One region of the Lactobacillus taiwanensis genome, then DNA from elsewhere that is predicted to be linked to it. Evidence: riboswitches for the same ligand, from Rfam matches in the RefSeq annotation. Region 1 holds a riboswitch; the other holds the start of a gene.
What was found. A riboswitch is a leader RNA that binds a small molecule or an ion and turns the genes downstream of it on or off. The one in region 1 is predicted to bind lysine.

Region 1 (3,430 bases):
CCACCATTGTATGAGGAGCAACATCATGCGTTACAATTGCACCAGCTGCAATTACTGCACCTTCACCCACATGAACGCCTTCAATTACAACAGCGTTTGCGCCAATTAAAACATTATCGTCAATTCTGACTGGTTGAGCTGAAGCTGGTTCAATTACACCCGCAAGCACGGCATTTGCACCTATATGACAGTGCTTACCAACAATTGCACGTCCACCTAAAACAGCACCCATATCAATCATTGAGTTATCACCAATTTCAGCACCAATATTGATAATGGCACCCATCATAATGACTGCATTTGCACCAATTTCAACTTGATCACGAATAATTGCTCCTGGTTCAATGCGAGCATTAAACTTTTTCAAATCAAGCAAGGGAACAGCGGAATTTCTAGCATCATTTTCAATCACATAGTCGACTATTTTATCTTTATTATTATCTAAGACTGTCTTAACTATTTTCCAGTCTCCAAAAATCACACCACTATGATCTTCAATAAATGTTTGAATACCTTCAGGAAATTCAATTTCACTTAATTGTCCTTTAAGATATACCTTAACAGGGGTCTTTTTAGGAGCATTGCCAATGTAGTTGATAATACTTTGTGCATCTAATTTCGTCATATTAATCTCTTTTCTAAATTAAACATTATAGCTTTGGTCTAAATAAACTAGATCTACTAAAGACTCACGTTTAATTACAACTTGAGCCTGACCATTTTCAGCAAATACAACTGCTGGTCGAGGATTTCGATTATAATTTGAAGCCATTGAATAACCATAAGCACCTGTATCTAGCATCGCTAAAATATCTCCTGGCTTTACATCTGGAAGTTCTGCATCAGCCAAAATATCTCCAGACTCACAATATTTACCAGCAAGGTGAACCTTTTGAATAGTCTTTTTTCTAGGATCATTAGCTAAAATAGCTTCATATTTTGCTTGATAAAGTGCAGGACGAATATTGTCGCCCATTCCTCCATCAACTGCTAAATAAGGAATAAGGCCAGGAACATCTTTCCTACTGCCTACTGTATATAAATTGTATCCAGCCGGACCAACAATTGAACGTCCGGGTTCAATATCAATCTCAGGAATTGGAAAATTATTTTTAGCAGCTTCACTTTTAATTGTTTTAATGATTGCTTTAACAAATTCTTCTGGCTTTAATGGATGATCTTCAGCAACATATTTAATCCCAAAACCGCCACCCACATTAATAACTTGGGCAGTATAGTCATGTTTCTCACGCCAAGAAACTGCAATTTCGATTAGTTTGGACGCTGCCATTTCAAAGCCATTCAACTCAAAAATTTGTGAACCAATATGAGCATGTAATCCAAGCATGTGCATTCGCGGATTAGCTAAAACTTTTTCTAAGGCCAAATCTGCTTGACCAGATTCAATGTCAAAACCAAATTTGCTATCAACTTGACCGGTTTGGTCATATTCATGAGTATGAGCTGAAATTCCTGGCGTAACTCTAAGCATGACATTAATCTCACTATTATTTTCTTCTAGCACTTCATTAAGTAAGTCAATCTCATAAAAATTATCAATCATAATCTTGCCCACATGATTTTTTACGGCCATTTCTAATTCTGCTTTAGACTTATTATTGCCATGAAAACTAACACGCTCCATTGGAAAGCCAGCCTTTAGTGCTGTATAAAGTTCTCCAGCAGATACAACATCCGTAGATGCACCTTCTTCACTTGCTACTTGATACATTGCAATTGCCGCAAAGGCTTTGCTGGCATAGCTCACAGCATAATCAACTTGTTCTTCTTCAAAAACTTTCTTAAAAGCTCTAATTTGATGACGAATTTGATTAACATCGTACACAACAAGTGGTGTCCCGTATTCTCTAGCTAAATCTATACTATCTACACCACCAATAGTTAAATGACCTACTTGATTAATTTGATTTGTTACTTGCGAGTTCATCTTTCTACCTACATTTCTAAAAAAGTAGAAGCGCTAACAAAAAAGTCCATTGTTTGCGCTAAACAAACAATGGACTAAAAAAGCTTTTAATCTTATGATCGATAGCGCTCCGCGAATTTTGATTTTCGCGACAGTTTGCAGTCTCTTAAACTACAACCCAGCAAATAATATTTCGGCAAGATATTATCACTTCGGCAACTTTCCCTTTCACAATTAATCATAGTTTTGCCAAACTCATAATTGCTACTATTGTCAGTTGCGCCTCTTCGAATTTAATTAAATTGTATATTTTATTAAAAACACAGTCAAGCTTTTACATGAATCTTTAATTTTAATTGCAAGTTTTAAAAATAATGTTAAACTTGCAATTAAAATATTTTAACTAAAGCTATCAAAAATAGTTTTAAATAAATCTAAAGGAAGTAGTAATGTGAAAGTAGTAAAATTTGGTGGCAGTTCACTAGCTACCGGAAAGAGCGTCAATCAAGCAATTAATATTATTTTAGCCGATCCTAGTCGGCAAGTAATGGTAGTCTCCGCACCAGGTAAAAGAAAAAACTCCGATACCAAAGTTACCGATCTTTTAATCAAATATGCTAAAAAAGTTCTTAATCATGAGGATTTCAAACAAATCGTAGATGAGATTTTTAGTCGTTATCAAGATATTGGTAAATATTTTCAAGTTGAAGATAAAGAACTTGAGCAACTTAAAAATGCTTTATTATCCTTACCAACACAAATTTATCCAACTGATGATTATCTTATTGCTGCTTTCAAAGCTCATGGTGAACGCTTGAACGCTCGTTTGATTACAATGATCCTAAACAAAAAGGGGCTAAAAGCTAAATTTCTCGATCCTTTTGATGTCGGCCTAACTGTAACTGGCGAACCAAACGATGCTATTGTCAGTCCTGAAACCTATATCAATCTTGATAAAGTTGAGTTATCTTCAGAAGAATATATAGTCTTTCCTGGATTTTTTGGACTGACTCCTTCGGGACATATTGCAACTTTTTCTCGAGGTGGATCTGACATTACAGGAGCAATCTTAGCACGCGGATTACATGCTGATCTATACGAGAATTTCACTGATGTTAATGGAATATTTGCAGCTAATCCTAGCATTATTGAACATCCCGATTCAATTAAACAAATGACTTACCGTGAAATGCGAGAATTATCGTATGCTGGATTTTCGGTTTTTCATGATGAAGCTCTAATTCCTGCAATTGAAGGAAAAATTCCAATTAACGTAAAAAATACTAACGACCCTAAAAATGCAGGCACTTTAATTGTTCCTAATCAAAAATTTAAACCGACTAATCCAGTGACGGGCGTAGCCAGCCAAAAACACTTCTCTGCTCTTTACTTGCATAAATACTTACTCAATAAAGAAGCTGGCTTTACGTTACGAATTTTGCAAATACTTTATAAACACAATATTCCATATGAACACATGCCTTCTGGAATTGATGACATTAC
Region 2 (3,430 bases), 160 kb from region 1:
GATCCATTGAAATTGCTCGAGCAATTGCTACACGTTGTTGTTGTCCACCAGATAACTGTTGTGGCTTAGCAGTAAGGAAAGGATCCATGCCGACTTTCTTTAAGTTTTCAATGGCAACTTTTTTTGCTTCTTCTTTAGAGCGACCAAGAACCATTTCTTGGCCGATCATGCAGTTTTGAAGCACGTTTTTATTATTGAATAAATTGAATTGCTGGAAAACCATTCCAACCTTTGAACGAAATTGGTTACGATCAAAATGAGGATCAAGAATGTTTTTGCCATGGAATAAAATTTCTCCACTGCTTGGTTCTTCAAGAAGGTTGATACATCTAAGCATGGTTGACTTACCACCACCAGATGGTCCAATAATGGTCATTACTTCCCCCTTGTTGATATTAAAAGAAATATCTTTTAATACTGTGTGGTCACCATATTTTTTTTGTAAATGTTGCACTTGTAAAATATTTTCTTCGTTATTATTGTTCATGTTCAAATCCAGTCTCCTTTGGATCTTCTACTTGTAATTGGTTAGCCATTAAATTGTAGTTTTTTGGACCTTCAAGTTTCTTTTCAATGAAGTTAAAGATTCTAGTAATAGAGAATGTCAAGATTAAGTAGATCATTGAAATGATGAAGTAAGTTTGGAAGAATTGGAATGTTTGACTGGCAACAGTTGTACCAACAAAGAACAATTCTGAAACAGAGATAATACTTAATACTGAAGTATCCTTAATATTAACAATAAATTCGTTAGTAATAGATGGTAAACAATTTCTAATGGCTTGAGGTAAAATAATATGCCACATTTGTTGTGAGTGAGTCATACCGATTGCAGAAGCTGCTTCGAATTGACCTTTAGGAGTGGCATTAATACCACCACGAATAACTTCGGCTAGGTAAGCTCCAGTATTAATTGAAACAATTACTAAAGCAGCTACAGTACGGTTTAAGTTGAGGTGCCATAATTGGGCAATTCCGTAGTAGATAACAGCAGCTTGAACCATCATAGGAGTTCCACGGAATACTTCAATATAAACAGCTAAAATCCAATCAACTATCTTTAGGCCCCACTTTTTACCAGCAGACTTAGGAGTTGGAATAGTTCTAACAATACCTACAAGTAAACCAATGAAGAAACCAACGATAGTACCAACTAAGGCAAGAAGAAGTGTCATACCAACACCGCCAAGGATCATTGAACCATAGCGATGCATAATTGACATAAACCAATTTTCTTTCTTGTTGCCCCCAGCTTGAGGTTGTTCTTTTACGGCATCAGCCATTAATTGGTCGCGCTTTTTATTAGAAATACCATTTAAAATGCTATTAACTTGGTTAAGTAACTCAGTATTGCCTTTCTTAACACCAATTGATGTAATTGAATCATCGTGATCAACTTTGAAACCTTGCATTTTGTTTAAGTTAACGGCAACGATGTTAGGGTTAACTGTCTTGTAACTTTTGTATTCAATATCTTCTGCAACATAACCGTCAATAGTACCTGATTGTAAGCTTTGACGCATTGCAGAAAAGCTTCTCATTGCTGGTTCGCGTTTAGCACCATGAAGTTGCTTAATCAGGTCATAGTGTAATGTACCTTGTTGTGCAGTTAATTTTGCGCCTTTAAAATCATTTAAACCTTTTGCTTGAGCAAATTTTCCGTTTCTGCTTGTGATAACTACGAAAGTACTTTTTCTATATGGTTTAGAGAAGTTGATTGCTTTTCTACGTTCAGCAGTAGGAGACATACCAGCAATGATTAAGTCAATCTTTCCAGAAGTTAAAGCTGGTAATAAACCATCCCATTCAGTTTTTTCTACTACAACTTTACGATGTAATTTTTTGCCGATGATTTTTGCAATTTGAACATCGTATCCATTTGCGTATTGCTTAGAGCCGTCGATTGGAACAGCGCCATTTTTGTCTGTTGTTTGAGTCCAATTGTATGGGGGATAGTTAGCCTCCATACCAATTTTTAAAGGCGCTTCTTTTTTAGCCGCTTGAGTTTGATTAGAATTAAAACTAAAACCAATCACTAAACTTAAAATTAAGGCTAATAAAGCACTAAACCATCTTATTTTTGACTTCACTTTGAAATACCTCCAAAAATTATTTCAAATAAAGCCAATACAATAAAAGCGAAAAAACCTCGTTGTTTACCAAAAACAACGAGGTTTGTAAAAATCATCAGTAATTAAACCAAATCATATAGCGCTCCCTGGGGCCGACCAGGACAGTATGTAAGATATGCTCTTACATCCCAACAAATTAACTTCACGAAAGAAAATTTGTTTCGGCAATAATCCTAAAACTTATTATCATTGCATTCGTGTGCTCAAATAAATCTTGTGACTCTTGCAACCTCTATTGCATTGGGAATTTATTTAACTGATAAAAAGACTAAACGATTTTTAATCTTTTGTCAAATAAAGCCATGATTTTTTTTGATATCTTTTTTCTTAATGTCAGAAACATAAGGATTTCCCGCAACTATAAATCTTAATTTCTTCTGAGCCCATTCTGGATCTGATTGATTAATTCCGACTCTTGGCAAAGCAATAATTTTTTCGATTTTGCGTTTATGATTAATGTCAATATCAAAAGGAGAATCCTCTAAACGAGATAAGTCCCATTTTCTACTTGTGATACCCAAGGCTTGCATCATTTTACCAGGCCCATTAGTCAGAAGGCGGCCAGTCTTTCCATTTCTATTTTTAGTCATTGTCTCAATTCCAGTTATTGGGTCAATTGCTCTGATTAAAACTCCTTGTGGCTCTCCTTCTTCTTGGCAAGCAACATCAAAGAAAAAATATTGTCTTTGCGAATAAATGTATAGGCTGCCTCCTGGTCGATATAAGCCTTCGTTTGCTTGGCTTCGTCTCCCGCCATAAGAATGTGCAGCGCGGTCTTTTACGCCAACATAAGCTTCTGCTTCAACAATTGTACCCGATAAAATTTCTTTTCCATTGTTAAAGGATAAAGTGCGTCCTAATAGATCTTTGCTAATTTCGCTAGTAGATCTATTAGTAAAAAAGTCTTTGTAGTTCATGTTAGTTCTTCTTTCTAAAAAAGTTGTACACTCATAATTGAAAGTAAATATATTTTATTTAAAAGGAGTATGTAAAAATGAGTGAAATAAAAGTCATTAGGATATATGATCATGAACAACCTGAAGGATATCGAATTTTAGTAGATCGTTTATGGCCTCGAGGGATGAGTAAGGTGAGAGCGCATTTAGATGAATGGGACAAACAAATTGGTCCAACAAATGAGCTAAGAAAATGGTTTAATCATGAAGATGATAAATATCCTGAATTCAAGTCTAAGTATATAGCTCAATTGAAGGCGAATCCAGTCACAGCAGCTTTTGTTAAAGATGTAAAAGAAAAATTAGCCAAAGGAAATGTTTTATTTTTGTACGGTGCGAAAA

Region 2: it holds a riboswitch for lysine, as region 1 does, so the genes downstream of both, H1A07_RS00455 (ABC transporter substrate-binding protein/permease) here and lysA (diaminopimelate decarboxylase) in region 1, are expected to answer to the same signal.

What each region holds. Positions count from the first base shown of each region.
Region 1 covers NZ_CP059276.1:255,222-258,651, reverse strand. Annotated here, with positions in the region: gene dapD (2,3,4,5-tetrahydropyridine-2,6-dicarboxylate N-acetyltransferase) at 1-625, opposite strand, end outside; gene lysA (diaminopimelate decarboxylase) at 644-1,948, opposite strand; lysine riboswitch at 2,042-2,223, opposite strand; gene H1A07_RS01220 (aspartate kinase) at 2,379-3,430, shown strand, end outside.
Region 2 covers NZ_CP059276.1:90,475-93,904, forward strand. Annotated here, with positions in the region: gene H1A07_RS00450 (amino acid ABC transporter ATP-binding protein) at 1-487, opposite strand, end outside; gene H1A07_RS00455 (ABC transporter substrate-binding protein/permease) at 477-2,090, opposite strand; lysine riboswitch at 2,202-2,375, opposite strand; gene H1A07_RS00460 (DNA-3-methyladenine glycosylase) at 2,423-3,049, opposite strand; gene H1A07_RS00465 (DUF488 domain-containing protein) at 3,127-3,430, shown strand, end outside.